3 regions of the Comamonas sp. CAH-2 genome follow, and region 3 is predicted to be linked to each of the others. Evidence: predicted binding sites of a transcription regulator. Region 3 holds the regulator's gene; each other region holds the start of a gene.
What was found. The regulator FNR, encoded in region 3, switches genes on or off when oxygen is low (the NO sensors DNR and NnrR bind a similar motif). The targets are predictions, from matches to a motif close to TTGATNNNNATCAA.

Region 1 (3,252 bases), on a different contig from region 3:
CGCCAGGCCAGCAGCCCGCCCCAGCAAAAGCCCACCATGCCCACGCCGGCCACGCCGTCCTGCTGCAAGGCCCATTGCGCCGCGGCGCGGATGTCCTGCAGCACGCCCTCGCCCGGCAGGGCCTCGGCCGCGGCCTTCAAGGCCTTGCCGCGTGCCATGCCCTCGGCGTCATAGCCCAGTTGCACATCGAACTCCAGGCGCGTGAACAGCGCCGGGGCGATCGCCACGAAACCGCGTGCGGCCAGGCGGTCGGTCACGGCGCGGATGTGGCTGTTGACGCCGAAAATCTCCTGCGCCACCACCACGGCCCCGCGCACCGGGCCCTCGGGCCGGGCCACCCAGGCCGGCACCGCCGTGCCGTCGGCGGCGGTCAGTGAAATAAAGCTGCCCATGGATCGCATCTCCTTGTTATCGTTGGGCGGCCTGCCGTGTCCCTGCCGGCCGCAACACTGGCAACTTTAAGCAATCTGCGTTCCACTTAGGACCTGTCCACCCTTCCCCGCACTGCCCGCCCATGGATCTGAAACCGCTGATCACCCTGGTTGCCATCGTCAATCCGCTGGCCATCGTGCCGTTTTTCATCCACTACACGCAAGGCTTCGATGCTGCGCAGCGTGCCCAGACCATCCGCACGGCGTCGTTCAGCGCCTTCGTGGTGATCGCCGCCTGCGCGCTGATCGGCCTGCAGGTGCTGGATTTCTTCAACATCTCGCTGCAGAGCTTCCAGGTCGGCGGCGGCCTGCTGCTGCTGATCAGCGCGATGAACATGCTCAACGCGCGCCCGGCCGAAGACCGGCGCCACGAGGACACGCTGGAAGCGGGGGTCGAGAAGGCCGCCATGGGCAACAGCATCGCCGTGGTGCCGCTGACGATCCCGCTGCTCACCGGGCCAGCCGCCATGTCAACCGTGGTGATCTACGCCGACCAGGCGGCCACTTTCTGGCAGCACCTGGCCCTGGTGGGCTATGGGGTGGTGGTGGCGGCCGCGGTGTGGGCCAGCTTTTCCATGGCCGAACCGATTGCCCGCGTGCTGGGCAAGACCGGCATCAACGTGATGACGCGGCTGATGGGCCTGATCCTGGCCGCCCTGGCCGTGGAAGTGATGGCCGGTGGCCTGATGAAAATTTTCCCTGCGCTGGCGGGCTGACAGCGCGTGCCGGCCGGCACAGGGGCGGCACTCAGACCGCCGACTGTGCCACCTTGTCGGCCTGGGCGCCGTGCTGGGCGTGGTCGTCCGGGGTGGAGCAGGCCCCGCCGCAGCCGCTGATGGGCTGCGCCGGCAGGGCATCGCTGTGCAGCAGGGCGCCGCTGGCGGGGTCAAAGCCCACGCTCTGCATGTGCTGGGCCAGGGCCGCATCCATGGTCTGGGCGTGGTAGCTGAACCAGGAGGCCAGCTCCGGCGTCATGCCGCGGATCATGCTGTAGTCCCCCTCGTCCCCGCGCTTGCCACCTTCTCGCATGATGTCCAGCACCACCTTGTGCTGCGTGGCGTGGCAGTTGCCCGTGGCAAAGCCGGTGGCCAGCATCCAGCGGTCTTCCTGTCCGAAGTGCTCCTCGGTGTGTGCCACCAGCGCCTGCCACACCGGCATCAGGGCCTCGTCCGGCGTGGCTTCCACCTGCGCCATCAGGTCCACGAACTCCTTGTGCGTTTCGTCCATGACTGGAACGTTCAACTCCAGGGCCGTGCTCCATTCCAATGTCGCCATAGCGCCCTCCTTCGTCCAAACTGTGCAAAGCCGAAAGCTTACGAAGCCTATCTCGTAGGGGTTTGAGACAGGTCAAAGCCCGGCCGGCACAGGACCACGGCCTACAGGCGCCGCCGGGCCAGACGGCAAAAAGCCCCGCATGCGGGGCTGGGGCTGACACAGGGTGGGTGCGCGCCTGCGGGCGGAATTGCGACCGGAAGCGGCGCCCCCTGCGGGCGACTATGGATCAGCGGTCAAAACGGAAGTCGGGGTGGCGCTTGTGCCATTCGGCCAGCTGCTTTTCCGCCTCTTCCTTGGCCAGGCCATGGCGCTCCTGCAGCTTGCCCAGGAACTGGTCGCGCTTGCCGGCGATCACGTCCACATCGTCGTCGGTCAGCTTGCCCCACTGCTCGCGAATCTTGCCCTTGAATTGCTTCCAGTTTCCTTGGATACGGTCTTCATTCATGGAATTTTCCTCAGCGTGAAATCAACATTGACTGCACAGAGAATGCGCAAAAACCAACACATTCACATTCCTGCAGCGCGAAAACTCACTTTAAGAAAAATTCATGGCGCAGCGTGTCGTCGATGCGGGACAGGGCCGGTCGGACCAGACCGACCCGGCGTGCCAGAGAGCGTTTAACGCTTGGACACGGTTTGCAGCCACTGGGTGAGGACGCCCCCCAGCACATCCACCCCCTGGGCCAGGGCCTGCACCCCGGCCGCGGCGTTCGGTGCCGACGCGGGCTGGCGCACCTCCAGCACCCGCTGGGCCAACAGCACATCGCCCTGCGGCGCGGGGTCCACCAGGGTGGCGCGCACGCGCACCCAGCCCACGCTGTCCTGGGCGGTGGTGAAGACGTGGCTGAACTCCTCCAGCGCCAGGCGCAACACGGGCACGCGCCGCCCCTGCACGCTGGGCAGGGCTTCGCCCGGGGCTGCCGACAGCACCACGCGCCCGCCCTGGGTCAGGTGTTCGCGCAAGCGCTGCTGCACCATCTGTGCGGGCGGCACGCTCCAGCGCGCCTGGGTGTAGGCGCGCAAGACCTGCGCATCCGCATACGCCAGGCGGTAATGCACCAGGGTGCTGCCATCGGCCAGCAAGGGCGCCTGCACGGGCCCCAGGGCCACGGCCGGCAAGGCCACGGCCGGCAGCGCCGCCAGCGCGGCCGGCGCCCCCAGGTCATAGCGGGTCACGGCCTGGGGCGGCCGCGGCAGGGTGCTGCAGCCCGCCAGCCAGACGACCGCCGCCGCCCAGAACCAGGCGCGGCGTGGAGTGATCAGTGCGCGCATATGCATCTTCCTTATTGGGCCGCAGGGGCCACAAAACCGGGCTCGCCGGGCCCGGGCTGTCCGGCATCCACCCCATACAGCAGGGACTGGGGGTTGTCGCCAATCCCCGCCGCGGCACTGCCCATGCGGCGTGCGGCCGAGGAGACGTCGCTGGCGGCCTGGCTGATGCTGGGCAGGGTGGCGCGGTCCAGGCGCTCGGCCGCCCGGGCCATGGCCTGCGAGCCTTCGGTGATCCGCGCCAGGGCGCCGTCCGGGCCTTGCACGGTCGTGGTCA
Region 2 (3,252 bases), on a different contig from region 3:
CCTCGCAACCCGGGGTGCGCAGGAATTTGCGCAAGGTCTTGCGCAGCGACGGATGCAGCCGGAAGTCACCGGTCTGCAGCACCATGCGGGGGTCGGGCGACCACCACAGGTTGGGCTGGCCGGGGCTGAACCAGGGAAAGATGCCCTGGCGGTAGGCCGCTTGCAGGTGTTCGGCATCCAGGGTGCCCCCGGCTGCCAGTAGGCCGGGCATGGGGGTGTCGGCGCCCCAGGCATGGGTCACGGCGGGGAACTCGTCCTCGGAATCGAGCCAGATCAGCGATGGCGCTTGCATGTTTTGCTATGAACTTGGGAAGTGGGTCGGTCGGGTGTTGCGCCAGCATGGGGGCCAGTGGGGTGGTGGGCTGCTCCTACAGTGAATGCTGTCCTATGGGGACAGACCCCGCCATGGGGCTTGCCTATGGTGGCGTCATGTCCTTGGGGCATTATGAAATGCGGTGTCGCCGCATGCGGATGGAAGGAGTGGCAATCATGTTCTTTTCCGGCATTTTCAGTGGTGAACCCCGTTACATCCGCCGTGCCCGGGCGTGTCTGCAGGAAGCGCGCATGGCCATGCTCGAGCATTCGATGGCGGCCGAGCACTACCATGCCTCGGCGGCCATGTATGCCGAGCGCGCGCGCCGACTGGAGGAGGAGATTGCCCATTGGGAGGCGCGCAAGAAGGGGGCGGTGCTCATGGACCCCTTGCAGGAGGCGGGTAAGTACATTGCGCCCAATCGCATTGAATCCGTGCCGGCGGCTGCCGCTGCTGGGGCGGCGCCGACCGTGGGGATTGTCCGGGCTGCTTGAGGTCCGTTGAGCGGGGTGCTGCTGTGCATCCAGTCCACAGGGGGCGGGCGGTATGGACGCGGCCAAGAAAAAAGCCAAGCATCTTGCAATGCTTGGCTTTTCAGAGTGGCTCCCCGACCTGGGCTCGAACCAGGGACCTGCGGATTAACAGTCCGTCGCTCTACCGACTGAGCTATCAGGGAACATTTCGGTGTGCCTTGTGCAATTGCAAGGCGTCAATTGGGTGGCTCCCCGACCTGGGCTCGAACCAGGGACCTGCGGATTAACAGTCCGTCGCTCTACCGACTGAGCTATCAGGGAACAAGACCTAGATTATATACATGGATTTTTGGCCGTTTTGGCAGTTGGTCCAAAAAAGTGAGAGCAGCCTGGGCCTATGCCGGTTCGGGGCGCCGCCACAGCCACAGCAGCACGCAGGCCATGCAGCCGCAGGCCAGCCAGCGCACCCACACCGGCGTGGGGGTCAGCCACAGGATGGCTGCGCACACGGCCATCATCACGGTGGCACTGCGTTTGGCACGGCGGCTGACCAGGCCGCCCGCCTGCCAGTTTTGCAGCATGGGTCCAAACAGCGGGTGCCGCCACAGCCAGGCGTGCATGCGTGGGGAGCTGCGCATGGCGGCCCAGCCGGCCATCAGGATGAAGACCGTGGTGGGCAGGCCCGGAATGAACACCCCGGCGATGCCCAGCGCCAGGGCCAGTACCGCCAGGGCACGCAGCAGCCAGCGCGTGTACCAGTGGCGCGCCACGATCGGGGCGGGCACGGGGGCGGTGTCGGCAGCGTCTTCGGGCGGGGCAGGCAAGGGCATGTGGTCGATTGTGCCTGGGTCTGTGGCGGCATGGCCGGCCACGGTGGTGCGTGCCCGCATTAAAAGGAGCAGGTAGCGCTTTGTGGATCAGGGTTTGCGTATCCAATCCATCGGAACGGCTGATGTTGCGAACGCTGTCAGCTATGGTTTTGTGAAGTGAAGTGAAGTGAAGTGAAGTGAGGAACTGGAGCTGGGGCGTTCCCCGGTGGCAGCCATAAAAAAGGCCTGCGGATGCAGGCCTCAAAGAGATGAAGTTGGAAGGCCTCTGCGGGCTTCAGGTCTTGGCGGAGGGCGTGGCGGCCTGGCTGTCGGCCGCAGCGGCGGCGGAAGCGCTCTTGTTGATCTTGCCCAGGAAGAGCACGGTGAAGTAAATCCACATGGCAATGGTGATCAGGATGACGATCAGGCTCATCAGGCCGTAGTCGGTCGAGATCAGGTCGTTGAACATCTTCATGGCAAACATCCTCCGCAATCAGTCATGGGTTAATAGGTGTGTCGTCACTATCGCGTGCGGGTGGGGGGGGGCGTTTGCGGCACATCAAACGGCCGGACTGGGCGATTTGCGTTAAAGCAAGGGTCTGGATGGCCGGTCGGGCTGGTTTTTTGCATACCATGCGGGCATGGCCGTTCGTCGGCAGCGCCAACTAGTTTGAATGGGTGAGAAACAACACATGATCGACGCTTCCAACGTCACACACAGCGTGCAACTGGCCGTGGCGCCAGTGTTCTTTTTAACGGCCGTGGCCGGCATGATCGGCGCCGTGGCCGGGCGGCTGGCACGCATCATCGACCGGGCCCGGGTGATGGAGGAGCGCGTGCGCGCCAGCAACGATGAGGAGTTCATCGACCGCGGCCTGCGTGAGCTGAACTACCTGCGCACGCGGGGCCGCATTGCCAACTGGTCGATCGGCTTGCTGACGCTGTGCGGCTTTCTGATCGGGCTGACGATTGTCTTCCTGTTCATCGGCCAGGCCTGGGCGGAGCAGGGGCAGATGGTGGCGGTGTTCCTGTTCCTGGGTGGGGTGTTCTCGTTCATCGCCGCGCTGGCCTGCTTCATGTGGGAGACGGTGCTGGCCACCGATCTGCTGAACTTCAACGTGCTGGAGACCGGGCGGCAGATGCGGCACTGACCGCCCTGTGGCCGCTCAGGGCTTGGGGTCGATGGGCTCTAACCAAGCCTGGGCGGCATTGATCACGCACTGCGTCAGGCGCTCCAGTCCGGTCTGCGCATTGCGCGCATGCGCCCAGTACAGGGGCACCGGAATGCCGCTGCCCGGCAGCAGCTCCACCAGACTGCCGTTGGCCAGGTGCTCGCGGATCAGCACCGTGGGGTGCATGCCCCAGGCCACGCCGGCTTCGCAGGCGCGCACGAATGCGTGGGCCGATGGCACCCAGTGGCGCGGCGGCGCATGGCGGGCCGAGACGCCTTGCTGGTGCAGCCATTTGTCCTGCATCGCGTCCTTGCGGTCATAGGTCAGCACCGGTGCCTGCGACAGGGTCTGGGCATTGATGCCCTGGGCGCCGAAATAGCGGGCGATGAAGGCCGGGCTGGCCGCGGCCACGTACTGCATGTTCGCCAGGGGCCAGATGTTGCAGCCCGTGATGTGGCTGGACGAGGCCGTGACCGCCGCCATCA
Region 3 (3,252 bases):
GGTGGTCAGCTATGACACCGTGCGCGGTGAAGCGCGCGGTCCGCGCAAGAAGGATGCGGATTACAAGTCCCAGGGACTGGGCGACTGCATCGACTGCAAGCTCTGTGTCCAGGTCTGCCCGGTGGGCATCGACATCCGCAACGGCCTGCAGTACGAGTGCATCGGCTGTGGCTTGTGCATCGATGCGTGCAACAACGTGATGGACAACATGCATTACCCGCGGGGCCTGATCCGCTTGACGACGCAAAACGCCGTTACCCAGCGCTGGCCACGCTCCCAGATCCTGCGGCGCATCGCCCGTCCTCGGGTGCTGATTTACGGTGCGGTTCTGGTCGGCCTGTCGGTGGCGATGGTGGTGAGCATGGCGCTGCGCGAGCCGTTGAAGGTGGACGTGATCCGTGACCGAGCCTCGCTGGCCCGGATCGTGGCCGGTGGCAAGCTCGAGAATGTCTATCGGCTGCAGGTCATGAACGCCACCGAGGCCACCCAGACCTACCATGTGCAGGTGCATGGGCTCAACGGGATCGAACTGGTCGAGGGGGGCGAGGTTGAAGTGCTGCCCGCCCAGACGCGCGGCGTGGCCGTGCGGGTGCAGATCCCCTACGGGGTGGCGGAGCCCGGTTCGCACCACATCGTGTTCGATATCGATGCGCGCAGCGGCGAGGGTCGTGTGTCCGAAAAATCGGTGTTCGTGGTGCCGCGTTGATGGTGATTGCTGGTCTGGCGCACGCTGCCGTTGGGCATTGTGCGCAATGTGTGTTTATCTCTCAGAAAGTCTAGGATGTCTCAAGCTGAAATGAAGCCCGAAGTCTCGACCGCTCCCTGGTGGAAATTCGGCCATGTGTGGCTGGTGCTGGCAGGTCCTGCCATTGTGGTGGTGGCGGGCATTGTCACCTTGGTCATTGCCACGCGTGGCGCGGACCCGGTTGTGGACCCCGACTATTACCAGAAGGGCGTGAACATCAACGAGCAATTGCGCAACCCGGACAAAAGCCATGCGCCTGCGCACGCGGTGCGCAACCATGCCGCCACCCCTGCGGACGATTTGCCCAACCTGGCACCCAAGTGATGCGGCGTGCTGACAGGCCGTTTGTGCTGTTCTCGGCAGCACGGGGGGCATGACCGCGCAGAGGGGATTGGCTTAAAACATAGCTGCTGGCGCATGTAATCAGTAGGTTTCAAATAGAAAATTATTTGAAATTCAATGGAATCAAGCGCTGGCAGCTATGTTTTTTTATTCAGTGTTTGTCCCACAACCAGGGTGCAGTGCCTGTGGACACAATTTATGCACAACCCCTTGCGAAGGAGTGCTTTTATGTGGACACGACGCTGGATGTGGATTGGCTGGCCGGCCTTTGTGGCGGCCGGCGTGATGGAGATGCTGGTTTTCGCGGCGTTTGACCCGCACGACATGCTGTGGATGGGGCAGGCGGTGGAGTTGTCGCGCACGGCCATCTACACCCTGGCATTCTTTGCGTTCTGGGCGGTCTTCGCCGTGGCCGGCTGGATGACCATGGTGCTGGCCCTGCCCAGCGCCGCGGTCAATGCCCAAGCCCAGGCGCCGTCGGCCGGGCTTGGTGATCCCGAGCGGCTGCAAGCCTGCTATCCCAACAACGCGTGAAGTAAAAAGGCCTCCCTGCAAATCCAGAGAGGCCTTTTTTCGTGTACCTGCGCTGAGGCAGCGGCAGGTGGTTACTTGTTGCAGTCCTGGTGGCTGTTGACCAAGCGTTGCAGCGCGGCAGTATCCAGAATGCGCACGTGGCGCTGTTTGACTTCCACCATGCCTTCTTCGACGAACTTCGAGAAAGTGCGGCTGACCGTCTCCAGCTTCAGGCCCAGGTAGCTGCCGATCTCTTCGCGCGTCATGCGCAGCACCAGTTCCGACGACGAGAAGCCGCGTGCGTGCAGGCGCTGCACCAGATTTAGGATGAAGGCCGCCAGGCGTTCTTCGGCGCGCATGCTGCCCAGCAGCAGCATCACACCGTGCTCGCGCACGATTTCGCGGCTCATGACCTTGTGCACGTGGGTCTGCAGGGCCGTCACTTCGCGCGACACCTCCTCCAGCCCGTCAAACGGCATCACGCACACTTCGGCATCTTCCAGGGCCACCGCATCGCAGGTGTGGTGGTCATGCACGATGCCATCCAGGCCAATGATCTCGCCGGCCATCTGGAAGCCTGTCACCTGGTCGCGACCATCTTCGGTAGCCACGCAGGTCTTGAAAAAGCCTGTGCGGATGGCATACAGCGATGTGAAGGGCTCCCCGTTGCGGAACAGGGTGCCGCCGCGCTTGACCTTGCGGCGGGTGGCCACAATTTCGTCGATGCGCTGCAACTGCTGCTCACTCAGCCCCACAGGCATGCACAGCTCGCGCAGGTTGCAGTTGGAACAGGTGACTTTGATGGTTGGAGGGGTCATGTACTCGGACGCGGCGTGGTGCAGGCATTCTTGCGGGTCACGCGGTGCGTTAAAGGTCGGTAAAAAAGAAGCTGTTACAACTGGGATTGCGGTGAATGATGCTTGTCAAAATTGTGGCATTGCTTGATCGCAGACCTCTTGATTCACGTCAAGGATGGTTGCGGGCCATTGGTGCACAGTCTAACAATCAAGGAAAAAAGATTCATGACTGTCGTCACACCCGAACTCCTGCGTCGTTACGACGTACCTGGTCCACGCTATACCTCTTACCCCACAGCAGACAGGTTTGTGGAAGCGTTTGGTGATAGCGACTATATCTTGGCTCTGAAGCAACGCAAAGTCGCTGCGGCTGCCAAGCAGCCGATGTCGCTGTATGTGCACATCCCGTTTTGCGAATCGCTGTGCTATTACTGCGCGTGCAACAAGATCGTGACCAAGCACCATGAGCGTGCTGCCACGTACATGCGCTATCTGGAGCGCGAGGTCGATCTGCACCTGCAGCACTGCGGGCGGGGGCAGGTGGTCAGCCAGTTCCATGTCGGCGGAGGAACGCCCACGTTCCTGTCCGATGACGAGCTGCGTGAGCTGTGGCAGATGCTGCGCGAGCGTTTCGCCTTTGATCCTGCTGGCGAGTATTCCATCGAGGTGGACCCGCGCACGGTGACGCGCGAGCGCCTGGCTGTGCTCAAGGAAGTTGGCTTCAACCGCCTGAGTTTCGGCGTGCAGGACTTCGATCCCGATGTGCAAAAGGCCGTGCACCGCGAGCAGCCCGCCGAGCAGGTGTTCGATCTGGTGGCCGCTGCGCGCGAATTGGGATTCCAGTCCATCAATGTG

Region 1: the regulator FNR is predicted to act here: its motif matches at 1,769-1,782, upstream of FYM52_RS14850 (hemerythrin domain-containing protein).
Region 2: the regulator FNR is predicted to act here: its motif matches at 2,145-2,158, upstream of FYM52_RS07200 (DUF3149 domain-containing protein).

The regions. Positions count from the first base shown of each region.
Region 1 is NZ_VSWF01000032.1:10,503-13,754, forward strand. Features, by position in the region: gene FYM52_RS14840 (dienelactone hydrolase family protein) at 1-392, opposite strand, end outside; gene FYM52_RS14845 (MarC family protein) at 515-1,147, shown strand; gene FYM52_RS14850 (hemerythrin domain-containing protein) at 1,179-1,706, opposite strand; gene FYM52_RS14855 (CsbD family protein) at 1,933-2,151, opposite strand; gene FYM52_RS14860 (ABC-type transport auxiliary lipoprotein family protein) at 2,325-2,978, opposite strand; gene FYM52_RS14865 (MlaD family protein) at 2,990-3,252, opposite strand, start outside.
Region 2 is NZ_VSWF01000008.1:25,834-29,085, forward strand. Features, by position in the region: gene aat (leucyl/phenylalanyl-tRNA--protein transferase) at 1-292, opposite strand, end outside; gene FYM52_RS07180 (hypothetical protein) at 490-807, shown strand; tRNA gene FYM52_RS07185 (tRNA-Asn) at 914-989, opposite strand; tRNA gene FYM52_RS07190 (tRNA-Asn) at 1,032-1,107, opposite strand; gene FYM52_RS07195 (YbaN family protein) at 1,182-1,610, opposite strand; gene FYM52_RS07200 (DUF3149 domain-containing protein) at 1,891-2,070, opposite strand; gene FYM52_RS07205 (DUF2721 domain-containing protein) at 2,288-2,746, shown strand; gene FYM52_RS07210 (HTH-type transcriptional regulator ArgP) at 2,762-3,252, opposite strand, start outside.
Region 3 is NZ_VSWF01000042.1:6,151-9,402, reverse strand. Features, by position in the region: gene ccoG (cytochrome c oxidase accessory protein CcoG) at 1-706, shown strand, start outside; gene FYM52_RS16495 (FixH family protein) at 782-1,069, shown strand; gene FYM52_RS16490 (hypothetical protein) at 1,316-1,621, shown strand; gene fnr (fumarate/nitrate reduction transcriptional regulator Fnr) at 1,693-2,418, opposite strand; gene hemN (oxygen-independent coproporphyrinogen III oxidase) at 2,623-3,252, shown strand, end outside.